DNA from 4 places in the Thermobacillus sp. genome. Region 1 is predicted to be linked to each of the others. Evidence: riboswitches for the same ligand, from Rfam matches in the RefSeq annotation. Region 1 holds a riboswitch; each other region holds the start of a gene.

Region 1 (7,107 bases):
GAATCTCGGCGACGGCCGCTGGCGCGTCCAATACGAAGTCATGCATCTGCAATATCTGGACAGACTGCATATCAGCGACAATTTCTAAATCAATCACGACACGGCGGCCTGCCGCTTCCGATCCGAAGGGAGCGGCGGGCCGATCCTTGTCCATCGAGGTTATGCCATGAAAATCGTGCTCGCCGCGCTCAACGCGAAATACATTCACACCTCGCTCGCCCTGCGCTGCCTGAAAGCGTACAGCGGGCGCGAATTCGACATTGAAATCGCCGAGTACACGATCAAGGACCCGGCGATGCACATTACCGCCGACCTGTACCGGAGGAAGCCGGACGTGGTCGGTTTCTCGTGCTACATCTGGAACATCGAGGAGACGATCACGGTCATCGACATGCTGCGCAAGGTGCTCCCCGATGTCCGCATCGTGCTCGGCGGCCCGGAGGTCAGCTACGACACGGAATACTGGATGGAGCGGCTGGATGCGGTCGATTTCATCGTCATGGGCGAGGGTGAGGAGACGTTTCACCATTTGCTGACCGAAATCCGGGGAGAAGGCAAGTTCCATTACGTGTTCGGCGCCGCATACCGCAAGACGCTGCCGGACGGAACGCGCGAAATCCGGATCAACCCGCCGCGGCCGAAGGCGGACCTCACGAAGATGCCCTCGCCGCACCGGTTCCCGGAAGACAGGCCGCATCTGAAAAACCGGATCGTCTACTTCGAGACGAGCCGCGGCTGTCCGTTCAGCTGCCAGTTCTGCCTGTCCAGCATCGAGACGGGGGTCCGATACTACGATCTCGAGCAGACGAAGGCGGACCTGCTCTATCTGATCGAATCGGGCGCCCGGCTGATCAAATTCGTCGACCGGACGTTCAACATCCGCCGCGACTATGCGCTCGAGCTGTTCCGCTTCCTGATCGACAACCATAACGGATGCGTCTTTCAGTTCGAGATCACCGCCGACATCATGCGGCCCGAAGTGCTCGAATTTCTGGCGGAACATGCGCCGCCCGGCATTTTCCGCTTCGAGATCGGCGTGCAGTCGACGAACGATCCGACGAACGAAGCGGTCATGCGCCGGCAGAACTTCGCCAAGCTGAGCCGCACGGTCACGACGATCCGCGACAGCGGGAAAATCGCCCAGCACCTCGACCTGATCGCCGGACTGCCGCATGAAGACTATGGCACGTTCCGCAAGACGTTCAACGACGTGTTCGCCCTGCGTCCCGAAGAGCTGCAGCTCGGTTTTCTGAAAATGCTGCGCGGAACCGGACTCCGGCGGGATGCGGCGAAATACGGCTACGTCTTCATGGATCGGGCGCCGTACGAGATTTTGTCGAACGATGTGCTCTCCTTCGGCGACATCGTGCGGATCAAGCGCGTCGAAGACGTGCTGGAGAAATACTGGAACGCGCACCGGATGGACCGTACGCTGCTGTATCTTGCGTTTCGGGTGTTCGAGTCGCCGTTTGATTTTTTCCAGCAGTTCGGAGACTACTGGGAGGAGCGGGGCTGGCAGCGGATCGGCCATCAGCTCGAAGATCTGTTCACCCGGCTGTGGTCGTTCCTCGAGGAATGCGGGCCTCCGGCACTGGAGCCGGATCTTGCGCTGGGCCTCATGAAATACGACTATTTCCTGAACCACAAGTACAAGCCGCGCGCCGTGTGGTGGGAGTTTCAAATGGACAAGCGGGAGCATGCCGCCTGGCTGCGCCGTCTGGCCGAGCGTCCGGAGGACGTATCCCCCTCGTTCGCCGCGGCGGGGCCGGACGAGAAGCTGCTGCAGAAACACGCCGTGATCGAGCGGCTGCCGTTTGATCTCGCCGCCTGGCTGGAAAATGGCGAATTTTCGCGAAATGTCGAAACACTGCTGGTTGTCTGCTACGGCCTGGGCGATGCAGGAACATCGGCGCATATGCTGCGTATCCAACCGGGCAGGGAGAATCATGCGAAAGGTGGTTAAAGAAGGGAAACGCGCGAAAATGTCGAATCTTTGCAGTGACAACCGAATAGCTGTGCACCAAGCTGATAAAGGCAAACCATATGAAAATATGGGACGCAAAGCCACGGGTCTAAGGCGGAATGCTATGACAGCCGGGCTGCCGGAGTTTGTGCAATCTGTGACGCAGACTGCCTTCATGAGCTTGGAGGCAGTTTTTTGCGGTCCGGTGTTTGCGTCCCCGCCTACGGGGGAGGAACATGTCGGATAGAACGCTTGCGAGGAAAGCATTCGATTGGAAAGGGGGAATTGATGTCATTCTGGCGGCGGCATCCGTCGCCTTGATGATCTTGCCGGCGATGCCTGCTTTTGTGTCCGGTTCCGGGTGGGCCGGATGTTTTCTGCTTCTTCTCTTGCGGCGGGCGGGCTTTCGCTTCGCCGCGGCTGCGGCGCTGGCGGCTGCGGCGGCCGGTTTCTGGCTCGGAGACCGTCCCTGGACCGTCTTCCTTGCCGTTCTCGAGATCGCGCTGCTCGCCGCATGGCTCAGGCGCGGCCGGGACGATCTGCTGCCCGCGGAGCTGGGCTACCAGCTGATCATTGCCGCGCCGTCCGCGCTGCTCATGGCGCTTACGGACGGTGGAACGGCCGCCGGTGCGGCGATGGCGGCTTCCGGCAGCCTCGTCGCCGGCGCGGCGTCCGCGCTGCTGGCCGATTTCCTGCATCATTATCGGCCGTTCGCCCGCCAGGCCCGCGGATCGCAGGAGGCCTGCCGCGTACCGCTGCGGCGCATGATCGCGCACCTGGCGGCGTCTGCCGCCGTCGCGCCCGCCCTGCTGATCATCCTGACCGCCGGCCTGCCCGGCATGTTCGACATCCTGCCGGCTCCGGCGATGGCGGCGGTCGCCGCGGCGGCGGCCGTGCTGCCTGCGGCGCTCGGCGCGCTCTGGCTGTCCGGCCGGATATCGGGCGCGTTCGAGCGCCTGGCGTCGGCCATGAACGGCCTGCACCTGAAGCTGCGGCAGGGCGCGGAGGTTCGCTGGCCGGCCGGCGGCGCGGCGGAAGCGGCCGAGATCGCCGAGCATTGCCGGGTGGTCGCGGACCATCTCGCGGTCCAGTACGACGCGAACGAGCAGCTGACGGAATCGCTGCGGGAGCAATCCGCCCGGCTCCGCGCCTCCGAAGCGGCGCTCGAGCGGCTGTCCTACCACGATACGCTCACATCGCTGCCGAACCGGTTCTATTTCTACGAGCGGCTGCGCGCGATGATGGACGAACACAGGGGCCGCGGCGTCGGCCTCATGCTGCTCGACGTCGACCGGTTCAAGCAGGTGAACGACTCGCTCGGCCACGCTTCGGGCGACGAGATGCTGCGCATCATCGCGGGCCGCCTGCGCGAGCTGTGCGGGGACGAGGCGGTCATCTGCCGGCTTGGCGGCGACGAATTTGCCATCATGGTGCCGGGCAATTCGCGCGATGCGCTGAGCCGGCTCGGCGACGCCATTCTTGAAGCGGCCGCGGAACCGGTGCGCGTGGGCGACAAGGAGCTGTACGTCGGCGCCAGCATCGGCATCAGCCTGTACCCCGACGACGCGGTCCGGGTGGAGGAGCTGGTCCGGAACGCGGATACCGCGATGTACACGGCGAAGGAAGCGGGCGGGCGGCGGTACGAGTTTTATTTCAGCTCCATGAAGGAACAGGTGTCCGAGCGGCTCGAAATGGAGACCAGCCTGCACAAGGCGCTGGAGCTCGGACAGTTCGAACTGTTCTACCAGCCGAAAATGGATGCGGACGGACTACAGACGTTCGGGTTCGAGGCGCTGATCCGCTGGTACCGCCCGGGCCGGGGTTACGTCCCGCCTGATCTGTTCATTCCGCTCGCGGAAGAGACGGGCGTTATCCAGGCGATCGGCGACTGGGTGTTGCGGACGGCCTGCAGGCAGTGCGTGGAGTGGCACAAAGCCGGGTATCCGCCGGCGGTCGTAGCGGTCAACGTCTCGACCCGGCAATTCGAGGACCCGAAATTTGTCGAACAGGTGGAAGACATTCTCGAGGAGACGGGCATGCGGCCGGAATGGCTTGAGCTCGAAATTACGGAGAGCTTCCTTCAGCGGGACAAGAACACCGTCATCGACATGCTGAAGCAGCTGAAGGACCGCGGCATCCGCATTTCGATCGACGATTTCGGCACGGGCTACTCGTCGCTGTCCCAGCTGAAAAATCTGCCGATCCACGCCGTGAAAATCGACCGCACGTTCATCCGGCACATCGACACCGACAGCATGAACGCGTCGATCGTATCGGCCATCATGGCGCTCGCCCACAGCATGAATCTGCGCGTCGTCGCGGAAGGCGTCGAGACGGAAGCCGAGCACCGGCTGCTGCGCAAGATGCATTGCGACGAGCTGCAAGGCTATTATTTCAGCGCGCCGCTCCGGGCGGAGGAGGCGCTGCCATATCTCCGGCTGATGCGGGATCCGGCCGGCAGAAAACAACGCGGCGCCGGCGATGCCGATGCCGATGACGCACATATCATGCGGCATTAGGGATGCCGCGGAATTGCAAGATCAAACATAACCGATGCGCCGGTGCGGCGCTGCCTGACGCTGCAGTGTGGGATGCACGCTGCAGCGTCTCTGCTTGGGGCGAGGCTGTACCGTGGTATGCACGTTACAGTCCCGCCGGCGGGGCTTTGCGCAGGGCTGTAGCGTGGCATGCACGCTGCAGGCGCCCCGGCGGGCCTCTGCGCGCCGCTGTAGCGCGGTATGCACGCTACAGGCGCCCCGGCTTTGCTCCACGCACCGCCACGTTCATAGCAGCCGTACCGAATCGGGACTGTCCGCATGGACGGTCCCTATTTTGTCGACGGCATGCCCTTTCCGCTTTCCGAAAACGTTCTTCACCATCCGCCACAAAGTCCCCCCTTTCGCCTCCCGGTCATAAAAAACGTTCGTCGTGGGAATATTTAACTTCGTGACTTTACCTGAAATTACGACATCGATTACGGGAGGACTCATGATTCTGAACGAGGATCAGCTTCGGCGCAGGGCGCGGGAGCTGGCTTTGACGCATACGTTGTCCGGCGGCGGACTGCGCGCATCATCCGCCTTGATCCGCGGATTCGACCGCGACGCTACGGAAGTTCGGGAATACGCGCTCAGACTTCAGCGGGAGGGACAAAGCGGGACGAGACCGGCCGAAGAATGGCTGCTCGATCATGCGGACTTCATCGCCGAACAAACCCTTCATATCCGCAAAATGATCCGCAGAGACGAAACGCGCCGCCTGCCCGCGCTGTCCGGCAGCCGGGAGCTGCGCGTACTGTCGCTCTGCGCAGATTATCTGGAGCATACGGACGGCCTGTTCGACGCCGATCTGCTCGCCGCGTATGCGGACGCGTATCAGGACATCGCCGTCCTGACGATCGGCGAGGTCGCGATGATGCCGCTGTTTGTCCGCATCGCGGTCATCCGGCGGCTGGCCGGCCTGGTCCGCACATTGAAAGAACGCCGTGAGGCGGGGGATCGAATCGACCGCATTCTGGAACCGTTCGCGGAGAAAACGCCCTCGGCGACTGCCATCCGGGATGCGCTGGACAGCGCCGGCGAGACGCTGCCGCTCTCCGGTCCGACCATCGTCCATCTCGTCGACCGGCTCGGCGAAATGGCCGAATACGCGGGCGACGTGCGGGAATGGCTCGTCTGCCGGCTCGACCCGGAACAGGAAAGTCTGGAGCGGATCATCGCGCACGAGCACAGGCTGCAGGCGTCGTACGAAGTGTCGGCGAGCCACGCGATCCAATCGCTGCGGCGGCTGGACCGCCTGGACTGGAGCGGCATGTTCGAGCGGCTCTGCCATGTCGACCGGGTGCTCCGGACGGAGGCGGCGGGCACGTACCCGCTGCTCGACGCTTCCAGCCGGCAGGTGCTGCTCGGCCGGGTGCAGGTGCTGGCCCGACGCATGCGCGTGCCCGAGACGCTGGCGGCGAAACAGGCGGTGGAACTTGCCGCCCGCTATGGCGAGCGCCCGGATCGCGCCGGTCAACAGGTGCGGGCCGACGTGACGCAGGCCGGGAAGGCCGATGCGCTGCGGACCGGCCAGGCCGAGGAGCAGCAGGATTGCCAGGACGGCGGCATCCTGCCGCGCCCGGCCTACGCGGCGTATTACCTGCTCGATCCGCGCGGCGTCCGGGCGCTCTGGCGCGCGCTGAAACTGTGCGCGAAGCCACGCGCCATGCCCCGGGCGGCGATCAAACAGATGCGCCTTCCCGCTTACTTCGGCGCGCTGGCCGGCGTTTTCGCCGTCCTGTGGGCGCTCGCCGTCTGGCTGGCTGCGCCCGCTTTCGGCGCCTCCGGCGGACAGGCCGTCCTGGCCGCGGTGACGGCGCTTCTGCTCGCGTTTCCGGCGAGCGAATGGGCCGTGCAGATCGTGCACCAGTCCATCTGCGCGTACTGCCAGTCGCGGCCGCTGCTGCGCTACGACTATTCCACGGGCATTCCGGATGACGCCGCGGCGATGGTCGTCGTGCCGGTGATCTGGACCAGCCCCTCGCAGGTTCGCGAGAGCGCCGAGCGCCTCGAACTCCATTATCTCGCCAACCGGGACCCGAACCTGCATTTCGCGCTGCTCGGCGATTTCGCCGATGCGGACGCGGAGACGAAGGAAGAGGACCAGGCGATCGCCGATGAAGCCGTCCGCGCCATCGAGGCGCTCAACCGGGCATACGGCTCGGAAGGCGGTTCGACATTTCACGTGTACATCCGGCGCAGAACCTGGAACGAAGCGGACAAAGTCTGGATGGGCTGGGAGCGGAAACGCGGCAAGCTGGTCGAATTTGCGGATTTGCTGCGCGGCGAATCGAACACGTCTTACGCCGTGCGCGTCGGCGATCCGTCGGTGCTGCCCGGCATCCGCTACCTCATCACGCTGGATGCCGACACGCAGCTCCCGATCGGCGCGGCGCAGCGGATGATCGGGACGATGCATTACCCGTACAACCGTCCGCGGCTGAACAAGGAAGGCACGCGCGTGGAGGAAGGCTACGGCGTCCTGCAGCCGCGCATCGGCGTCAGCCACGAATCGGCGATGCGTTCCCGGTTCGCCAGACTCTGGTCCGGCGAACCGGGCATCGATCCTTACGCGTTCGCCGTGTCGGACCCGTACCAGGACGG
Region 2 (7,107 bases), on a different contig from region 1:
GCTCGTCCAGCTTGTCCACGCTCACATGGATCGTCGTGCCCTGATGCGCGGCGGCCGGATGGCGGACTTCCCGGTTCGGCTGGCGGGCGGTATTGCCGGTCTGCGGAGCGCCGCCATCGTCCCTGACCGCGGGTTCATCCGATGCCGGACGCGCTTCCGGTTGCTCCGCATCCGGCTCCCGCTCCCTTCCGTCCGGAAGAAGCGCCTCTTCCCGCTCCCCGTCCGCACCTTCCTCCGCGGGGATTTCCCGCAACTCCAGCTCCTTCAGGTAGCTGATGCTCGAGAGCTCGACATACAGCTCTTTGTAGTCCCGGTCCGTCGTCATGTGCAACCGGAAACCGTGATCCCGGATCACGGCGTCGGCTTCGGGATCGTTCAGCAGATTTTCCGGCACGTGATGAAAATCCGTCAGCCAATCCTTGATCTTGAAGAACGCCTGGTACGCCCGGATGTTCGCCATCTCGCAGTCGTCCGTGAAGTACAGCCTGGCCTCGTATTGACGCAGACCGCCGTATCCTTCCGCGCCGGCTTCCGCCCCGCCGTCCGTACCGCCAGACCCGCGGCTGAGCGTCTCCAGCAGCCAGTCCACCTTGCCGATCACGCTCGAGGCCTCCCCGTCGGCGGGCTCGCCGTTCCGGAGCTTGTGCAGCTCCACCTTGGTGAAATCCACCCCCTCCAGCATCAGGTCGGACAGTTCGGACCAGTCCGCCGGCCGGGAAGGGTTGTCCCGCAAATACGAGAAAAGATCTTCCAGTGCATGCGCAAGGGCGGCGATATTGTGGTACTGCATCATGGAAGAGGAACCCTTGATCGTATGCATGATGCGGAAAATTTCGTGGATCGCCTCTTCCGTGAACTCGCCGTCGTGCTCGCAAGCGAGAATCAATTCCTCGAGTTGGTCGACAAGCTGTGTGGCCTCCGTCAAATACGCTTCGAAAATCGGATCCCCGCGCTGGTCACTCATCCTACCTCTCCCCGTGTGCAGTGAATATCTGAACGCAAAAAAGCCCTCCAGACACGGACATGACTCAAGGGCTTCGCGCGAACACGCCAAAAAGCGTGCAACATGACTGTAAGCGAGCAACTTACGGCCTGACGGCCGGCAACCTGGCGATCATAGTTCAACGGACATTGAACCTTAGACCCATGGCTTTGCGTCACTGCCTTTCGACAGTTTTGCCCTTAATCATGCTATTCAATTATCCACCATGCGTAAATATTTACAATTTGAAGTGATAAACCCATATTCTGAATATTATTATTCTCTAAAACCTATTTTACTGACGATTATAAAAAATTACAAGTCAAATTAGTAAAAATTTCATGCCATAATTCATCTGTATTACAGCGTCGTTATAATGCTTTTGCACTATAATTACAATCCGCTTTCATGACCGTACCTTCCGTTATCCGTTCACGGGTCTTTGTTTCCGATGTTTGCTTCGGTCTGGTAAAACGCGCACAGCCCTTCGACGGCAAGGCGCCCGCATCCCGCGATGACAAGAAAAAAGAAGAACGCCGCCGGGGCGTTCTTCTTCCGCAGATTTTCATGTTTTTTCTAGGACACCTGCTCGAACTGGCTGTTGTACAGCTCCGCATAATGGCCGTTCTTCGCGAGCAGCTCCTCGTGCGTCCCGCTCTCGACGATGTCGCCGTCCTTCATGAACAGGATCAGGTCGGCGTTGCGGATGGTGGACAGCCGGTGGGCGATGACGAAGGAGGTGCGACCGGCCATCAATTTGTCCATCGCCTCCTGAATTTGGACTTCCGTGCGCGTGTCGACCGAACTGGTCGCTTCGTCGAGGATGAGCATCGGCGCATTCTCGACCATTGCGCGCGCGATCGTGATCAGCTGCTTCTGTCCCGCGGACAGATTCACCTTGTCGTCCAGCACGGTGTCGTAGCCGTTCGGCAGGCTGCGGATGAAGTGATGCAGTCCGACGGCCCGGCAGGCCCGCTCGACCTCTTCGTCGGTCACGCCCTGCTTGGCATAGACGATGTTCTCGCGGATCGTCCCCTCGAACAGCCACGTATCCTGCAGCACCATGCAGAACAGGCTGTGCACGTTCTCCCGCGTCAGATCCTTGATCGACACGCCGTCGATCAGGATGTCGCCGCTGTTCATCTCGTTGAAGCGCATGAGCAGGTTGACGAGCGTCGTCTTGCCCGCCCCGGTCGGTCCGACGATCGCGATCTTCTGGCCGGCCTTCGCGTGCGCGGAGAAATCCTTGATGACGATCTTGTCCGTACCCTCGTAACCGAAGCGCACATGGCGGAACTCGACGTCGCCACGGACGTTGTCAAGCCGGGCCGTCTTGCCGCTCTCGTCCGACATTTCCTCTTCCCCGAGGAACTCGAATACACGCTCGGCCGCTGCGGCAGCCGACTGCAGGCTCGTGCCGATCTGGGCGAACTGCTGCAGCGGGTTGGTGAAGAGCCGGATGTACACCATGAACGCGACGATCGTGCCGAAGCTCGTGTGGCCGTTCGTGGCGAGCAGCGCGCCGACGATGCAGACGACAACGTAGCCGAAGTTGCCGACGAAGCCCATGAGCGGCATCATCAGGCCGGACAGAAACTGTGATTTCCAGGCGCTCGTGTAGAGCTGCTCATTGATCTCGTTGAATTTCCGCCGCGCCTCCCGCTCGCCGTTGTAGGCTTTCACGACGGTGTGGCCGGCGAACATTTCCTCCACGTACCCGTTCACCCTGCCGGTATGCTGCTGCACGGCCGCGAAATGCTTCTGCGACACGCCCATGATGCGCGACATGAGGAAGAAGCCGATGAACGTGGACAGGATGGCCGAGAGCGCCATGATCCAGTTCGTGTAAAACATCATGACGAGCGCGCCGACGAAAGTGGTGATCGCGTTGATGAACGAGCCGATGCTGTTGTTCATCATCTGGCCGATCAGATCGACGTCGTTCGTGACGCGGCTGAGCACGTCGCCGGTGGAGTTCCGGTTGAAGTAAGACAGCGGCAGGCGGTTGATTTTGCGCGAGATGTCGCTCCGGAGCCGCCTTGACACGCGCTGCGTCACGGTCGCCATGATGAACCCCTGGATGTAGTTGAACAGCAGGGACAGCACGTACAGCACCGCGAGGAAGGTGCCCACCCGGGCAACCGCGTCGATGTCGATGCCGGTCATCATGCCGGCCGCGATGATGTCGGTGATCTCGCTCAGCTTGTCGGGGCCGATGATGTTGAATACGGCGCCGAAGAACCCGAGGACGAGCGCGACGATGATGCCCGGCAGATATTGGCCGATATAACCGAACAATTTGCGCACCGCGCCGCGGAAATCCTTCGGCTTGCCGCCCGGCATCATGCCGAACGGCCCGCCGTGCGGTCCTCCGGGCCTGCGCGGCCGCCGGTCGTTGTCGCCGATGTTGTATTCACGCCTGCCGCTCATGGGCCAATTCCTCCTTCGACAGCTGCGAATAGGCGATCTCCTGGTAGGTCGGGCAGTTCTCCATCAATTCGTCATGCGTACCGATGCCGACGACCCGTCCCTCATCGATGACGATGATCTTGTCGGCGTTCCGGATCGTACCGATGCGCTGCGCGACGATGAGCACGGTCGTCCCCTTCGTCTCCCGCGCGAGCGCTTCGCGGAGCGCGCGGTCCGTCCGATAGTCGAGCGCGGAGAACGAATCGTCGAAGATGAGAATTTCGGGCTTGCGGAAGATGGCCCGCGCGATGGACAGCCGCTGCTTCTGCCCACCGGACAGGTTATTGCCGCCCTGCGCGACCTTGCCTTCATACTGCCCTTCCATCTTCTCGACGAAATCCCGGCTTTGCGCGATTTCAATCGCCCGTCTTACGGCAGCCGTCTCATCTTGAGCGTCATCGCCGACTCCGTCTCTCCGGCCGTACGCCACGTTGGAACTGACCGTTCCGCTGAACAACACCGCCCGTTGCGACACGTAGCCGATACGGTAGCGCAGCGCTTCGAGCGTATATTCCTTGACGTTGCGGCCGGCTACCAGCACTTCGCCCTCGGTAGCGTCGTAGAATCGCGGGATCAGGTTGACGAGCGTCGTCTTGCCGCTGCCCGTCGCGCCGATGAACGCCACCGTCTCTCCCTTGCGGGCGGTGAAGCTGATATCGCGGAGCACATAGTCGGCGGCGTCCGGGTATTTGAAACTGACGTTCCGGAATTCGATTTCCCCTTCGGCTCCGGGCTTGCCTTCGGTCTCGGCGCCGTCTTCGATGCTCACTTCGGTGTCCAGCACCTCGAGAATCCGCCTGGCGGCCACCGCCGCGCGTGGCAGCATGACGAAGACCATACTGAGCATCATGAAGGAGAAGATGACCTGCATCGCGTAGGACGAGAACACGACCATGTCGGAGAACAGGAAGATCCGATCCTCCATCCGGGCCGCCTGGATTACGTAGGCGCCGATCCAGTAGATGGACAGCGACATGCCCGACATGATGAAGCCCATTCCCGGGAACATGATGGCCAGCGTACGGAACGCGGTCAGGTTGACGTTCGTCAGATCTTCGTTCGCCTTCTCGAACTTCCCCGTCTGGTAGCTCTCCGCGTTATAGGCGCGCACAACGCGGATGCCCGTCAGATTCTCGCGCGTCACGCGGTTCAGGTTGTCGGTGAGCGCCTGAATCTTCCGGAACCGGGGCAGCGTGACCGAGGTTACTGCGGCCAACATGATGACCAGCACCAGTACCGCCACGCCGGTCGCCGCCGTCCACTCCCAGTTCTTGCCGGAAATTTTGACCACGGCCCAGACGGCCATGATCGGCGCCCGCACCAGCACCTGCAGCCCCATCGCGATCAGGATCTGCACCTGGTTGATGTCGTTGGTCGTCCGGGTGATGAGGCTCGCGATCGAGAATCGGTTGACCTCCGACATGGAGAACGACATCGTCTTGTCGAACAGCGCGCTCCTGAGGCGCATGGACAGGCCGGCCGCCACCCTCGCCGCGAAATAGCCGACCACCATCGCGCACGCCATGCCGCCGATCGCGCACAGCAGCATGTACGCGCCGTTCAGCACGATCTCGCCCATGTTGGAGCCTTCGGACTGGACGAGCACGGTGACCTTCGACATGTAGCCGGGCAGCTTCAGATCCAGCCACACCGACGCCACGATGAAGACGACCGCGATCGCGAGATAAAGCCATTCCGTCCGGCGCAGATACCTGAATATCCTGAGCATCGCATCCTCCCCTTCGTCAGCGTGTCCATTTCAATCTTCCTCGGGTGCCATCTCATGAATCCGCTTGAGGATGCGGACGAATTCCCGAGCGTCGCGCTCCCCCAGCCTGCGCAGCAGCCGTTCCATGCCGCGCTTCGCCTCTTCATGCCGGCCGAGCGCGAAAGCTCTGCCTTCTTCGGTCACGTGCACGAGCACCCGCCGCCTGTCGGCCTCATCCCGCCTCCGCTCGATGAATCGCTTGCGCTCCAGGCTCTTCAGAGCGGCGGCCACGCGGCCGGTCGTAATCCGCAGCCACCGGCTGAGCTCGCCCGCCGAGACGCCGTCCCGACGGTGCGTCAGATACATCAGAATGCCCAGTTCGCCGTGGGTGATGCCCCTCGGCTCCTCGGGAAACGGGGGACGCCTCGAGCGGCGCATGGACTCGAACAACTCTTCGACCAGCCGGCGATAATCCATGAACGGTCCTCCTCCCCGCGCGCAGGCATAAATATCTTACAATAAAAGCTTTTAGTATAAGCTATTGTACCGCCGGCGGCGGCCGGAGGTCAACTCGGGAGCGGAAGCGGTCAATATCATCTTCCGCGCGGAAGGTTGACCCCTGACAGATTATTGCCCAAGCAATAAACTGTCGATCGTCCGCAGCCAAAATTCGCTAAAATCAAACTTTCCCTCCTTTCGCCGGGCTCGATGCCTTGAAAAACCGACATTCCGCTTCCTATAATGGAGGCGATCTCTTTCCGACGGGGTGAAACGGATGTCGTTCCGCATGGTCCGAACTATTTAGTCTCCCGGGCCGGGTCAACACGCGTGCCGGCCGCCAAGGGAGAAGTCTGCCCTTTTGGAGATGTGAGGGTTTGAACGTCGGATGGCGGGAATCGCATGACGTTTTCCCAACGGAAGGAGAAACGAACATGAATGCGTCAGATTACAAAGCGCTTTACGAGCAGATCGGCGAGCTGAGCGGATGGGATTTCAGCCGCGTAAACTGCGTGACGGAGGGCCGCGGCCCGGATTTCTACGAGGAAGTCCGGAAGACGTGCAGGAAAACGGACCTGCTGCTCGACATCGGCACCGGCGGAGGGGAGAAGGTGCTGCCGCTGGCGAATGACGTGCTGCTGCTCGTCGGCATCGACCAGGATGCCGAAATGGTGGAGGCGGCGCTCCGAAACGCCGCCGCGAGCGGCGCGCCGAATGTCCGCTTTCTCAAGATGGAGGCGGAGCGGCTGGAATTCCCCGAAGGTTTCTTCCATGTCGTCTCGTGCAGGCAGTCGGAGTTCGACGCCAAAGAAGCCGCACGGGTGCTCGTCCCGGGCGGCCGGTTCCTGACGCAGCAGGTCAGCGAGGGCGACAAGCTGAACATCAAGCAGGCGTTCGGCAGGAAGATCGGAAAGCCCGGCGCTTTGCGGGACCGGTACGTCCGTGAATTGAAGGAAGCGGGTTTCCGCGACATTGATGTGATCGAGTTCACCATCATCGAGTACTATCAGTCGCCGGCGGATCTCATTTTTCTGTTGAAGCATACGCCCACCCTGCACGACTTCGGGCAGAAGGAAGAGCATTTCGAGATCCTTGAGCGGTTCATCCGGGAGAACCGGACGGAAAAAGGCATCCGGACGAACATGGAGCGCTTCATCCTCACGGCCCGGAAACCGTGACCGCGCGAAAATGAGAAAGAAGGATACCCGGCCATCGGGTATCCTTCGTCTTGTTCGGCAACCGTAACGTCAACGGACCGTTTCTCTATATACGAATCGACCGGAACACAAGCCCCTTGACCATTCGCCTTCAAACCTTGCGTCTACAGCAAATTCCGGAACAGGCTCTCCAGATCATCGACCATCGCCAGACCGTTCACGAGCACCCGCCCGTCGGGCGCAAGCCGCACTTCAAGCCGGTTCGGAATCTCGTGCAGCCGATTCTTCAGATG
Region 3 (7,107 bases), on a different contig from region 1:
CTGTGCAACGAATACTGCGGCGCGGGCCATGAATTCATGGCGACGACCATCATCGTGAAATGAGACCGACAATACCGAAACGGAGAGGATGATCGAGCGTGACTGCTACTGTGATGCAAGCGTCCGCCGCCGACAATAAACGGCCGTTCGACGGCAAAGATGCGAAGCTGGTGCTGGCGCACCTTCTGGTGGCCTTCACGGCGCTTCTGCTCGGCGGCGTCGCGGGCGTGCTGCAAGGGCTCGTCCGCGGCGGCATGATCGAGCTGCCGTCGGAGATCGGCTACTATCAAATTCTTACCGCGCACGGCGTCCTGATGGCGCTGATCTTCACGACCTTCTTCATCATCGGATTCCTGTATGCTGGCGTCAGCAAGACGATGGGCGGCAAGCTGCTCGGCGTCGTGAGCCGGATGGGCTGGGCCGGCTACGTCCTGATGACGGTCGGCACGATCCTCGGCACGATCATGATTCTGGCGAACGAAGCGACGGTGCTTTACACGTTCTACGCGCCGCTGAAAGCCAATCCGTTCTTCTACATCGCCCTGGTGTTCGTCGTCGTGGGCAGCTGGATCAGCGGGTACGGCATTTTCGCGCAATACCGGTACTGGCGCAGGACGCACAAGGGCAGCGTCAGCCCGCTGTTCGGCTTCATGGCCGTCGCCACGATGCTGGTCTGGCAGATCGCCACGATCGGCGTCGCGATCACGGTGCTGTTCCAGTTCATTCCGTGGTCGTTCGGCTGGGTGGAGAAGATCAACATCATGATCAGCCGGACGCTGTTCTGGTACTTCGGCCATCCGCTCGTCTACTTCTGGCTGATGCCGGCGTACATGTGCTGGTATATCTGCATACCGAAGATCATCGGGGGCAAAATATTCAGCGATTCGATGGCGCGGCTGTCGTTCGTCCTGTTCATTCTGTTCTCCATCCCGGTCGGGTTCCACCATCAATTGATGGAACCGGGCATCGCACCGGTCTGGAAGTACATTCAGGTCGTCCTGACGTTCATGGTCGTCATTCCGTCTCTCATGACCGCGTTCGCAATGTTTGCAACGTTCGAGCAGACCGGTCGGGCCAAGGGCGCGCGCGGGCTGTTCGGCTGGCTGAAAACTTTGCCGTGGGGTGACGTCCGTTTCTTCGCGCCGTTCATGGGCATGCTCGTGTTCATTCCGGCCGGCGCTGGCGGCATCATCAACGCGAGCAACCAGATGAACGCGATGGTGCACAATACGCTGTGGGTCACGGGGCACTTCCACCTCACGGTCGCCACGACGGTCGCCCTGACGTTCTTCGGCGTCGCCTACTGGCTCATTCCGCACGTGCTGGGCAAACAGCTCACGCCGCGGATGAACCGGCTCGGCATCATCCAGACGATCATCTGGCTGATCGGGATGTTCTTCATGTCGGGGTCCATGCATACGGTCGGCCTGTTCGGCTCGCCGCGCCGCACGGCGTACACGACGTACGGCGACCATCCGGACGCGGTCTTCTGGATGCCGTATCACGTGGCGATGGCGATCGGCGGCACGATCCTGTTCATCGGCGTCATCCTGATGTTCTGCAACATGATCGCCTTGATGCGCGCGCCGAAAGGCGACGAGAAAACCGCGGCCGAGTTCCCGATCGGCGAGACGGCTGACGCAGCCGAACCGACGCCGAAGTGGATCGAGCGCTGGGGCGTATGGGTGGGCGTACTCGTTGTGTTGATCCTGTTCGCGTACACGGTTCCGTTCGGCGATATGCTCGTGAATCCGGCGCCCGGATCGAAGCCCTGGGTGACGTGGTAAATCGGTCAGATTATGCTGCAACCTTCAAATGGCGCTTGCCCGGACGAATGTCCGGGCAGGCGCTTTACTTCATTTTCCGCACATACCCGGAGATCTGTTCAAGTCCGGCCTGCAGCACTTCGGTACTGCAAGCGTAACCGATGCGGACATGCCCTTCCATATCGAAGCACGCGCCAGGGGTCAGAAAGGCGCCGGTATTCGCCAGCAGACCGGTACAGAAATTGACAGAAGGCACTTCGAATTCGTATTTCAGCAAGGCTGTCGTTCCCGCACGCGGTTTGACATAGGAAAAAGCGGCTTCCTTTTCCACCCATTCATCCAGGAGGGCCAGGTTGTCCCGCAAAATTTTGCGGCTTCTTCTCAAGATCTTGTCGTAGTTCTTCAGGGCATGGACAGCCAGCATTTCGTTCAATATCCCGCAACTGATCGTGGTGTAGTCGCGGTGCTTCATGCATTCCGTGATGACTTCCTGCGGAGCGGCAATCCAGCCGAGGCGAAGGCCTGCAAGGGAGAGCAAATCGTCATCCTGGAGCAAGTTCATACAGACTTCATCACAAAGTACATAAGCTCCGCACGATCGTGCGATCTCCACAATTTGTTCCAGGATATCCCGTTCCATCATCAGCGGTGATTTGATCAAAGAGGAGATAAGAAAGGAAGAACTCATCCCTTTGCACCGGTTTACGCAAACATTGGATACCTATGTGATTACACGCAAGGATTGTTCTGATGAAATTACCATTCAGGCCTTTGTCGAACTGGTAACGGAAGGGTGGGACGAAGCAGCTGAAGCAACTTAGCGGTGTGGCCGGCAAGCTCTGTTTATGGGCCAAAAGTCTCGATCACGGGTTGTTTTTGTCTGCAGAATAGTCAAAAAAGCTCAAAATGGTGCGAATATGGACATTGGTCTTGATCGCGTGGCAAAAATTGACGATAAAAACGAATGAGAGGAACTTCAGATCGGCAGGTCCCGGACGGGACTCCAACCTGAAAAACCAGGCAAAGAAAAGAGGTAAACCCGTACGAAAGTCGGGGACGCAAAGCCACGGGTCTAAAGCGTGGGACTATGACGTCCGGATCACGCCATGACAGCCGGGCTGCTCTAAATGGTGGTGATGAAGGATGGGACATGCCGTTGATCATGCCTTTTTTTCAGGTGACGCAAGTTTGATCATCCGGGGAGAGACGCTTGATTTCGATGAAATCACGCGAAGTTTGAATGTGGAGCCGGCGAGATGCCTGAGAAAGGGCGGAAAGGTGTCGGTCGGCGGCAAGAAAGTGTCCAAGGATTTCTGGATGTACCGGGTGAAAATGCGCGGCAACGACCCCGTCGGCTCGCTCATGCAACTGCTCAAGGAGCTGGAACCGAACATCGGGTATATCCATCATCTGTCCGACAGCGGGTACGATGTCTGTCTGCGGATGTATTATCAGTCCGAGCTGGGGCAGATTTATTTTGAAATGCCGAACGAATTGCAAGCCTTGATCGCCAAATTCAAGGTTCGCCTGGAGTTCTCCATCTTGTCCTGGGGCGGGGCGGTATAAAAGCAGTTATAAATCGAAACCTCGTGCGAGTGATTCGACTCCGCGGGGTTTTTTTGATTCATGCAAAAACCGGCGGCGGGCAAAATGGGCGAAAAATCACGTCTCAGCGGCGACAAGCTGGTGTTGAGTGCGGCGGACGGCTCCGTCTCCTTCATCGAGCTGACCGGACCGCAGGGCGGCGGGGTGCCCGGCGTCGTGATCCCGCCGGCATCCGGCGATGGTTCGGCCGGAAGCAAGAAGCGGATCGGCCCGGCGGGCGGCGAGCTGGCATCCGAAGACGGACAAGCCCGGCTGCGGATTGCCGAGGGCACGTTCGCCGAGGATACCGACGTGAGCCTGGAAAAGGTGGATTTGGAGTCATACGTCCTGACGGATGAGAAAGGCCGGAAGCTGCAAGGCTACGAGGCCTGGCAGGTAAGCGCGGATGCCGCGTTCGGCCGGAGCGCGGAGCTCGTGCTCGGCTATGCCGCGTAGCCGGAATGGCTCGCGGTGCGGGAGAAGCGGGCATTTACGTCTACGACGATGCGAACGGCCATTGGACCTATGTCGGCGGCATCACCGCGGACATCGAGCACACGGAAAGATGGGACGGCAAGATCAACGGCGTGCCGCTGCCGGAGGAGCGCTACACGATCTGCGCGTCGCCGGCGGAATATGACGGCACGGGCGTCTACTACGGCCAGATGGCCAGCTTCGAAATCGTGGGCTCCCGGCAGCCCAAGGCGCCGGGCGCGCTGACGGTCGAACCGGCGGCATCGGGCATGGTGAAGGTATCCGGCAACGCCGAACCGAATACGACCGTGCGGATGGACAGATCGCGCAAATTTCCGCCAAGGCGGTCAAGGATGGCCGGGAGTCCAGCTATTCCGAACAGGTTTCGTTCATCTGGGCTCGAGGATGGGCTATATGGGCAAAGCCGCGCCGGTCGTCCGAGGCGAGGAGGACGAAGAAGAGCCGGACCCGGGCACGGGCGGTCCGGTGCGCATTGATCCGGAGAACGGCCGCGACATTCCGGAATCGGACAAGGTGCTGCTGTCCGGCACGATGCACAACCTTACCCATGCTCCGGCCTACCGGAAGGTCGAAGGGATGCAGCCGGTCATCGGCAACTATTTGAACAAGCTGATCGACCGTATGGAAAGTGACATTACCGGCTATAAGGCGTCCGCGATCTCGTGCAAGTCTTGCGATGTCGCTGACATTCAGAACGCCATTGCGGGGAGCCAGGCCGATCCGGTCATCATTCAGGCGGGGCATCTGAACCTGGACAGCGACGTGACGTTCGGCAGCCCGACGAAGCCATTTGTCCTGCTGGTTCAAGGCATGAATACCAATCAGGCGAACGCGGTGACGATCTACGGCACGCTCATCGCGGAACATGCGCTGAATGCCAACCAGGGCACGAAGCTGACGGCCGCGGCGGTCGGCGGCAAATACGGCAGCGTATGGGTCGGCGGGCCTGTGCATTTGAACAATGACTCGAATGTGACGGTCTCCGACACGCTGTATGCGGGCAACCTGACGTACAACAACGGCACGCTGCAGATGAACGCGCGGCGCGTCGTCGTCGAAGGCCAGATGCATATCAACACGAATGTGGAGATGAACATCTCCGGCGAAATGGTCGTCGGCGCTATCGTCTCCAACAATCAGGTCGGCAATCTGAACATCACGGGCGGGGATCTGTACGTTCGCGACAACGTGAGCGTCAACAACAACCTGAACGTGACGACGGGCGGCGTGTGGGCGATCGGAAGTGGATCTGCGAAACAGGAAGATCGTCATTCACACGCTGGATGAACGCGAGGATCGGGCTGAGTACACGGACATCGTCTTCGAAGGCGTGCTTTGTCATCAGTTCGGACACCATTTCCCGGGCAGTATTCTGCTGGGGATCTTCGAGCAAGAGTCGGACCGCTTTTTTGCCAATGAGCAAATTCTGAATTTGCTTGAACAAGGCAAGAACCACGGCTGGCCGGTCATGTTCAGCAACATCACGGAATTGAAGGAGAAGATCAACCGGGAGCTATACAAGTACATCGAGATTCTGGTCTCCTACGGTTTCAACGGATGGGTCCTTGCTCAAAATTACAGCAAACAAGCCAATCCAATCTGAGCTCCGACACACAGGCACATCTCCCGGGCTTCTCCATCACGATTTCGCTTGAAAAGAAACTTTCCCCGGATTAGAAAAAACTTTTTATAGCCGCAAACAGTCTAATGTAATGATTGGAGTAAAAATGTCCCGCGCTCGGGTGGTCGGCATGACGCGATTAGCATTGGCCCTTTTTCTCCTGTTATTGGTGCTGTCCGGCTGCACACAGGCAAACGAACCGGTGAATGAGCCGGTACAGCCTGTTGTTGAAGATGCCATCGATCGCAACGGGGTAGACAAAAGGGAAGTTCCCATTGATCCCGGTCTCGTCAATAGCGGAACTGACGCCGCCCCCGAAGAATCCCCGCATGTACTGGCCGCGATCGATGATGCCGAAACATTCATTGAGGCCGTAAAGGCGAGGGACGCGGATCGGCTTGTTCAATTGCTTGGCGTCACCATGCATTTTATTGGCACGCGGATGGACCATGAAACGGCGGAAACTGTCATCGAGGGTTTCGCAACCAACTTTGATATGGATTCCCTGACGGTAACCATGAACAGAGAAGGAATTGCATGGGGACCTGCATACGGGCAATACGAATTCAAACTGTCCGACAACCGGGGTGAGAACCGGTTCGAACCCTGGTCCGATGAGGACCGGTTGTTGATCCGCTATGAGGAAAACGGAACTCGAATCTTCTACAATCCATATATCCGATATTTTCCTTTTGCGGGTGAAATGGTCTCGCACTACATGGAACTCATCCAGGCGGAAGACGCGGACGGGTTGGCTGTTTTTCTGAATCCGGACGACATCGTGGTGCCGATCTGGATCGCGGAAGAAACCATCGACAACTACAAGCAATTCCTGAATGGCGACAGTCCGAACATCCGCTATTTGAATCGTTTCTTCTTCGTCGTGGCCAATGACCGTAACGAGGAACACAGGATTCAGGTGATTTTTGGCGACGGACTCATGGGGATCAGGGACGAATTCATTCCCGAGTTTCAGTAAGAAGGGGTCATCACCGTGTTGTCATGTACGGAGGCACGCAAGGTGCTGTTTTCTTTTTTGAATCGGGAAATGCCTGTCAAGGAATTCGAGAAGTGGTTGTACGAGCATGATGAATTGGAGTGTTGCGCCCCGCTCGAGGCGTATCGTGAACTCCTGGCGATCGATTATAACGGCAAGTACGCCTATGATGTTATCAGGAAGATCATCGACGTGGGGGCCTGTGAGCTGGAAAGAATCAGGGACCTGCTCGGGGATTTCATCACTGACAAGTCCGGGATTGTGGAGTTGGCCGGGCGGATCTACCGCGAATATTGCAAAGGGTGCTATTTTCTCGAAAAGATTGCAAACGCTTTTATCACGACCGCCGACTATGACGAGGAAAAGATCTACGGCAATCGGAATCGACTGTTGGCGCAACGGGCGGAGCTGGTCCGGGAAGCGCGGCAAATCATTGACCTGATGGAACGGGGAGCAATAAGCATGACCGACGTAAGGGAATTCCTGGAGATCATCCCGCTGAGCAAAGACTTTCTGGAACCCGCAACCCGGCTCCTTGCCCGCTATATGAAATCGTCGTATGGGCGGGATGAAGAGCTCACATCGAAATGCGAAAAATCGTTGCTCGACCTGCTGGATGACGGAGTCGCCCAATTCCATCTGGC
Region 4 (7,107 bases), on a different contig from region 1:
GTACCTTTATACCAAATCATAACATGTAAAATAAAAAATACAAATCAAGGAAAAAAGTAAGTTGATGAACAAATTAAAGTGGAAACAGTTAGAGGATTGTGCGAGGGAGAGGGAATTGAGAAAAAAAAACCACCCGTCAGAAACGATTCTGAGGGGGGATTCTTATGGTTCAGATGATTTATGGAACTGGCGCGCCACGGTGGGACTCGAACCCACGACGCACAGTTTAGGAAACTGTCGCTCTATCCAGCTGAGCTACGGGCGCGCAGCAAGATGTATTATACCACATTGCGACTGTCGAAGGAAGGGACGGCGACCTGAAAATCGTTGCCGCATCAACCTTCGTATCTGGAATCGTTGAACAGGTAGGTCTGCGGCGCACGATCCGTTTTGACCGGCTCCGTCTGTTCGGCCTGGATGTCGAATTCAGTCTCCCCTTCCTCGCCGAGCATCTCTTTGCGCAGTTTCTCCGACTTCTCGCGGTAGTAAGCCTCGATCTGGGATCTCAGGATGTAGGAACGCAACCAATTCGCGTGGTCATCTTTCAGCTCGATAATGCGCGTTCCGCACCGGATGCCTTCCTTGGTGCGCTGCAGATGAATGATCTCCGCCCTGCATTCAAAGCGGTTGCCGAGATCCAATTCAAGGTGAAGCTGGTTCCGCGTCTGCAACGGAAGGTCGATGTTGAACAGCAAGCCGATTCCGGACATGCTGATGTTGTCCAGCAGGATGGTCGGCGGATCCGGGAACTTCCGTTCCACCTTGCGCGAATATTCATACAGGCTGAGCACCCGGGCCTGCTCATTGACCGGTACCCGCGGATCCTGCCGCTTGTCCTGGAATTTGCGGCGATTCTCGGGCGGATTCAGCACGACCAGCGCGCCCTGATCCTTCGCGAGCACCGTTGATTCGAACACGTAGATGCCGCCTTTGGCGTAAATCATGACTTTTACCTTTTCGCCGAGCATGAACTGGTCGTATTGCGGGAATTCAATCTCCAGCAGCTCGCCGGCGACATAGGTCAGCGTGCCAGTCGATACAAATCCTTTTTTTTCGACGACGGCTTTCGAGTCCATCAGCACCGAGACGTCGTATCCCATCGAGCCGGTCGACGAATTTCTCGGTGACGGGGAAGTGTTGGATAACGGCATGGTCCTTCCACAACTCCTTTCTGTATGGGACTCCTGTATGACAAAAAAACCATCCCCGATTAGCAGGGATGGTCTACCGTTACATGCAGCGACAGGTACATCCGAATCCCGGTAACCAGGCGATCATAGCTCGTGCGGAGCCGTAGACCCTTAGCTTTGCGTCCTTGCCTTTCGACAAGTTTGCCCTTTGCTGATTCGATGCCGATATAGATGTCAGTCATATTTCAAGAATCTGCAAAGTTCATTATACTGTAAATTGTATTGAAATGGCAATGCCAATTTTCATAGGATGGAGCCGCAAGTCATGCAGCCTTGGCACTATGCTCGTGTCGAAAAGCGGCAGAAAAAAGTGGAGTCCAATCGACAAAAACTTACAAATTCTGTGGATCAAGAAGTGTATAATGGAAGCACAATCCATAACTTCTATCGGGGGAGACTGAGGCAGATGAAGAAAGATCGCTTGCTGGGACAGCTGCAAACGCTTCGCTTTCGTCTGCACGCACTTGCGGAAGCAAGAGGAAGTCTAACCGACCCGGAAGTCCTCGCCCTGAGCGAAGAGGCGGACAGGCTCATCGTCGCACTGCAGCAGCTGCAACGGGACGAGTTGACCATTCCCGACAAAAAAGCCCCACGCTTATGAACGATTGCGCAGCGCCCGGAAGAAGCTGGTGAGCAATTCGGAGCATTCGCTGCGCAGCACATCGGATATGACCTCGGTACGATGATTGAATCGCCTGTCCTGCAACAAATTCATCAGCGTGCCTGCGCAGCCTGCTTTCGGATCGTCCGTTCCGTAGACGACGCGAGCGATCCGGGACTGCAGGATGGCGCCGGCGCACATTGGGCATGGTTCCAGCGTGACATACAGCGTGCAATCGAGCAGCCGCCAGGCATTCAGATGCTCGCTGGCCTGACGGATGGCCAGTATTTCGGCATGGGCGGTCGGATCGCGCATCGTCTCGCGCAGATTGTGGCCTCTGCCGATGATCTCCCCGTTTTTCACAATAATTGCGCCGATCGGGACTTCCCGCAACGACTTTGCTTTTTTCGCTTCCTCTATGGCTTCGCGCATGAAGCGCACATCGTCCTCTGCAAAGCTCATTCATCTGCCTCCTCCGCTGTTCGATCCTGCACTTTTGACTGTCTATACCGCGAACAGATATTCGTTGTTAACACGTTGTGCATAAATCGGTGGATAACTAAAGATTTGTCCACAGTTGTCCACATCCTGGAAATCGAGATACCGATGTTATCCACAAGTTTTGGCTGTATGGAAGGAGGTGCCCGTGTTGTCATTCAAGATCAGGTTGACCTTGATCCTATCGACCATCGTGATCATTTTCCAGACACTCACCGTCATTGTGAACGATTATGCGATGCGGGTCAACCTGAAGCGCGAAGTGCAAGAACTGATGCACAACATCGCCGCAAGCGTCACGGAGCATGCCGCCCGGGTAACGCGATCGGCAGACGGGCCGGATAAAAACTCGTCCGGCCTGGATCCGACCGCACTCATTCAGGATTATCAGTCCCTGCACCGCAACATCATGGAAATCGCGGTATTCCGTCCGGCGGAAGAAGGGGGGGCCGGCTCCTCATCCGCGCGGGAAGCGGGGAACGCTGCATCGCAGGAACTCACCGGACGTCTGCTGTACGGCAGCTACGACATCCATGCGAGCGGGACGGATTCGGCCGATCTGGCCGAGGCCATGCGAAGCGGCGAGGTTTACCGCTCGCTCAGAAGCGGAGGAAAGACCTTGCTTGCCGGCACGTTCGGATTTCCCGAATCGGGGCTTGCCGTGCGCATCGCGGCGGACCTGTCGCCCATGTACGGCATGATCAGGGAGACGCGAAATTATCAGATCTCCCTGTCCGTTCTCCTTCTCCCGGCAGCGGTCGCCATCAATTACGGGCTCGCTTATGTGCTGATCCGTCCGCTGCGCCAAATTCTGGGCAAGGTGGATGAAGTGGCATCCGGACGATTCGATACGCCGCTTGCCGTGAACCGCAAAGACGAGACCGGCCAGCTGGCCGAACGGATCAATGCGATGGCGAAGAACCTGGACGTCTACACGGCCAAGCTCAAGAAGGCGTTTGAAGAAAACCGGTCGATGAAGGAACACCTCGAGTCCATTATCCACCATACGACGGACGCGATCCATATTGAAGATGTGAACGGTGTGCTCATCCGCGTCAATCCGGCGTTCGAGCAGATGTTCGGATGGAGCGAGGAAGAGGCGATCGGACGCAGTCTGCCGATCGTTCCCGAGAGCGGCATGAAAGAGGAGCTCGAAGCCCGGGAAGCGCTGCTTGCCGGCCAGATGCTGCCGGCGCGCGAGACGATCCGCCGCCGGAAAGACGGCTCCTGCTTCGAAGTCAGCGTCACCACCTCGGCAATCCGCGACAGGAACGGCGTCATCCAGGCGTTCGCCAGCATTACGCGCGACATGACGAATCGGAACAAAATGGATGAGCTTCTGCGCCGCGCGGAGAAACTGAATACCGTCGGCCAGCTTGCCGCGGGGGTGGCCCACGAGATCCGCAATCCGCTCACGACACTGCGCGGATTCCTGCAGCTCCAGCAGCAGACGAACAAGCTGAATCAGCGGCACATCGATATCATGCTGTCAGAGCTCGACCGGATCAATCTGATTGTCAGTGAATTTCTGATTCTGGCGAAACCGCAGGCGACGAAATTCCGGATTCAGGATGTGCGGTTCATCCTGGGCGATGTCATCTCGCTGCTCGACAGTCAGGCGCATCTGTGCAATATTGTATTCACCACTTCTTTCGACAGCGAGCCCTGCGAGGTGGCCTGCGAGGAGAATCATCTGAAACAGGTATTCATCAATATATTGAAAAATGCGATCGAGGCGATGCCCAAGGGCGGCGAGATCGAGATCGAAGCCCGGAAACAGCCGGGCTGGATCGTGATCACCATCCGGGATCACGGCGTCGGCATATCGGAAGAGATGATTCCGAAGCTGGGCGATCCGTTCGTGACCAGCAAGGAGTCGGGGACCGGACTTGGCATCATGATCAGCCAGCGCATCATCCAGAGCCATCAAGGGACGATGGAGATCCGCAGCACAGTCGGGAAGGGCACGACCGTTACGATCAACCTGCCCGCGGTGGAATGAGCCGGCGGACGATGAAGACCCCCCTGCGCTTCGCACAGGGGGGTCCAAGGCATAGCTGCTCATGAATCCTTCGTTGCTGCCGCGTTATTGCCGGACACCTGCAGCGACTCAACGGCCGACGCATCCGTGAATTTGCGGAGAATGGAAACTTCGACGCGCCGGTTCTTCGCGCGGCCTTCGGGCGTGTCGTTGTCCGCCACGGGCCGGAATTCCCCGTATCCGGTCGAGCTGACCAAGCGGGGATCGAGATTGCCCGCCTCGATCAGCACCCTCATGAAGTTGATCGCGCGTTTCGCGCTGAGTTCGTAGTTGGATTCGAATTCGGCCGTGTTGATCGGCTGGTTGTCGGTATGCCCTTCGACGGATATCTCGTAGCCCGGGTAATTTCTCAGCATCGTGCCGATCGCAACGCCGAGCTCCTTGGCTTCCGGCGTGAGGTCCGCTTTGCCGGAAGCGAACAGCGCATTGTCGCTGATCGTAATGAGCAGGGACGAATGATTCAATTGGATATCGAGCTGTGTCGACAAATTGTTTTCCTGGATATACTGACTGAGCTGGTCGCGCAGCTGCTCGAACTCCCGAAGCTCCTGTTCCGCCCGGCGCGCCGCTTCGCTGGAGGCAACGCCTTCTTTCCCGCCGGACAACCGAACCATGTCGGTCGAGTTCGTCATTTGATCCACGGACACGACGACGGCCGATTGATCCAGAACGCCGATGCCGGAATTGAACGCCACGCTGAACGCCCGGCTCATCTCCTGGAACTTCTGCGCATCGACGGAGCTCATGGCGTACAGCACGATGAACAGCGCAAGCAGCAGCGTGAGCAGATCCGCGTAAGGTACGAGCCAGGTCTCATTGGGATGCTCTTCGTGATCCTCGTGTCTATGCCGTCTGCTCAACGCCTCTCGCCTCCCTTTCGCGTTCCTCGCGTTCATGCAGCGCTTGCCGTTCTTGCGGCGTCAGGAAGACGGACAGCTTCTGGTTGATGGCAATCGTGGAGACGCCGGATTGAATCGACAGCAAGCCTTCAACCATCATGAGCCGAAGTTCGGTTTCCCGCTGGGAGAGCCGCCTCAGCTTGTTGGAAATCGGATGCCAGAGCACATACCCGGTAAAAATACCAAGCATTGTGGCAATGAACGCGGCGGCGATGGAGTACGCAAGCTGGGCCATGTCGGTCATATCCGAAAGCGCGGCGATCAGGCCGATGACGGCGCCGAGCACGCCGAGCGCCGGAGCGTACATGCCGGCCTGGGAGAAGATCTGCGCTCCCGCTTTATGCCGCTGTTCGGTCGCATGGATTTCTTCCAGCAGAACATCGCGCACGAAGTCCTGGTCCTGGCCGTCGATGATCATCCGCATGCCGTTGCGAAGGAACGGATCCTCGATGTCATCCACCCGCGACTCCAGCGCAAGCAGACCTTCGCGGCGGGTGATCGTCGCCCATTCCATGAACAGCCGGATCAACTCTTCTCGCGAGACCAGCTCCTGCTTCTTGAAGAGAATTCGGATCAGTGCGGGAAACTTCTTCAGTTCGGACATCGGAAACGCTATGAACAGCGATGCGGCCGTACCGACGAGAATGATGACGTAAGCGGCTGGGTTGATCAATTGTGCCAGAGGCGCGTGTTTCAACAACATGCCTCCGATGATCGCCACAATGCCGAGAATGATGCCGGTAATGGTCGATTTCTCCATAAGACACCTCGCACTGACTTTAAGAAATGATGGTAGGACTGGGATACGCATTGCGGCATGAATCGGGTTCGATCGACACATGCCATATAGTATTTATCGTCATTCTTGTGGAGATTATTAGATTTTGAGCCGACAAAATCAGCCGTGCAGGCCGGCGGCCGGCCAATGCCGCGGGAAGAAGCGTTCTGCCCGCGGAAAAATGCTGCGGCTTCGAAGGGATGGATGTCAATGGGAGTCAGGCACGGTCGGGCGTACGGGGACATTTTGCGGGAGTTGACCGAAGCGGTCGGCGGCATCGAGGACAGCTACCGGTTGTGCGGCATGGAGGCGGAAGAATGGGCCGGGCTGGGGGAACAGGAGCGGCGCGAGACGCTGGAAGCCATCGCGGATGACGTGTTCTACGGACTCGGCGCGCAGCCGGTCATTGCCGTGGGCGCCGGCAAAGTCGTCTACCATCCGAAGTTCCATGTAATCGAAGTTTCCATTAATAACAGGGAAAGACGCATCGTCCGGCTCATTTGAACGCATGCTTTACAAAGAATTACAGAATCCGTACAATCGAGGTAAGGTAAGCATGTGAAAATATGTGACATTAACGCCTCAAGGAGTTCAAAACCATGTCGCTGAAATATACGGTGCAGCCCTTCATGCTGGACGAACGCGATCTGATGCCTTATTTTCAGCCCATCCTGGCATTGGACAGCCGGTTCGTGATCGGTTATGAAGTGTTGGGCCGGTACCGGACGAATGAAGGAGCGGCCAGCCTTGGTCCGTTCTTTGCGGATGCAAACGTGGATGTCCGGGAGCAGGTCCGGGTCGACCGCATCATACGGGAACGCGCCATCGCCCGTCTGGCTCAGGCGTCGGAAACGCAGCGGCCGCTGTTGTTCCTGAACGTCAAGCCTTCCTGGATCGACCGGACCTACCAGGATGAAGGGAAGCTGCAGACGCTCCGCATGCTGGAGCGGCACGGGATCCATACGGACCGGGTGGTCATCGAAATTACGGAAGACCGTTATGCCGGCTCCATGCAGCGGCTGAGCGAGATCGTGGGCATCTATCGCCGCGCCGGCTGCCGGATCGCCATTGACGATACCGGCACCGGGTTCAATTCGGCG

Evidence for each region. A riboswitch is a leader RNA that binds a small molecule or an ion and turns the genes downstream of it on or off. The one in region 1 is predicted to bind cyclic di-GMP.
Region 2: another riboswitch for cyclic di-GMP. It lies ahead of C6W55_RS07575 (chemotaxis protein CheA); the one in region 1 lies ahead of C6W55_RS00715 (putative bifunctional diguanylate cyclase/phosphodiesterase).
Region 3: another riboswitch for cyclic di-GMP. It lies ahead of C6W55_RS10405 (DUF4279 domain-containing protein); the one in region 1 lies ahead of C6W55_RS00715 (putative bifunctional diguanylate cyclase/phosphodiesterase).
Region 4: another riboswitch for cyclic di-GMP. It lies ahead of C6W55_RS11405 (PilZ domain-containing protein); the one in region 1 lies ahead of C6W55_RS00715 (putative bifunctional diguanylate cyclase/phosphodiesterase).

The regions. Positions count from the first base shown of each region.
Region 1 covers NZ_QEWA01000015.1:6,457-13,563, forward strand. Annotated here, with positions in the region: gene C6W55_RS00705 (stalk domain-containing protein) at 1-88, shown strand, start outside; gene C6W55_RS00710 (B12-binding domain-containing radical SAM protein) at 167-1,963, shown strand; cyclic di-GMP riboswitch class I at 2,024-2,107, shown strand; gene C6W55_RS00715 (putative bifunctional diguanylate cyclase/phosphodiesterase) at 2,200-4,482, shown strand; gene C6W55_RS00720 (GH36-type glycosyl hydrolase domain-containing protein) at 4,952-7,107, shown strand, end outside.
Region 2 covers NZ_QEWA01000034.1:96,968-104,074, forward strand. Annotated here, with positions in the region: gene C6W55_RS07575 (chemotaxis protein CheA) at 1-964, opposite strand, end outside; cyclic di-GMP riboswitch class I at 1,099-1,191, opposite strand; gene C6W55_RS07580 (ABC transporter ATP-binding protein) at 1,559-3,412, opposite strand; gene C6W55_RS07585 (ABC transporter ATP-binding protein) at 3,396-5,180, opposite strand; gene C6W55_RS07590 (MarR family winged helix-turn-helix transcriptional regulator) at 5,211-5,636, opposite strand; gene C6W55_RS07595 (class I SAM-dependent methyltransferase) at 6,092-6,835, shown strand; gene C6W55_RS07600 (hypothetical protein) at 6,979-7,107, opposite strand, start outside.
Region 3 covers NZ_QEWA01000038.1:118,375-125,481, forward strand. Annotated here, with positions in the region: gene C6W55_RS10390 (cytochrome c oxidase subunit II) at 1-63, shown strand, start outside; gene C6W55_RS10395 (b(o/a)3-type cytochrome-c oxidase subunit 1) at 114-1,787, shown strand; gene C6W55_RS10400 (aminotransferase class I/II-fold pyridoxal phosphate-dependent enzyme) at 1,852-2,454, opposite strand; cyclic di-GMP riboswitch class I at 2,789-2,892, shown strand; gene C6W55_RS10405 (DUF4279 domain-containing protein) at 2,955-3,332, shown strand; gene C6W55_RS10410 (hypothetical protein) at 3,417-3,806, shown strand; gene C6W55_RS10415 (hypothetical protein) at 3,812-4,321, shown strand; gene C6W55_RS10420 (hypothetical protein) at 4,239-5,132, shown strand; gene C6W55_RS10425 (hypothetical protein) at 5,089-5,448, shown strand; gene C6W55_RS10430 (hypothetical protein) at 5,597-6,445, shown strand; gene C6W55_RS10435 (GNAT family N-acetyltransferase) at 6,488-7,107, shown strand, end outside.
Region 4 covers NZ_QEWA01000040.1:72,322-79,428, reverse strand. Annotated here, with positions in the region: tRNA gene C6W55_RS11410 (tRNA-Arg) at 188-265, opposite strand; gene C6W55_RS11405 (PilZ domain-containing protein) at 336-1,151, opposite strand; cyclic di-GMP riboswitch class I at 1,259-1,346, opposite strand; gene C6W55_RS11400 (aspartyl-phosphate phosphatase Spo0E family protein) at 1,597-1,791, shown strand; gene tadA (tRNA adenosine(34) deaminase TadA) at 1,786-2,253, opposite strand; gene C6W55_RS11390 (ATP-binding protein) at 2,438-4,291, shown strand; gene C6W55_RS11385 (flagellar motor protein MotB) at 4,351-5,190, opposite strand; gene motA (flagellar motor stator protein MotA) at 5,174-5,989, opposite strand; gene C6W55_RS11375 (hypothetical protein) at 6,218-6,511, shown strand; gene C6W55_RS11370 (EAL domain-containing protein) at 6,607-7,107, shown strand, end outside.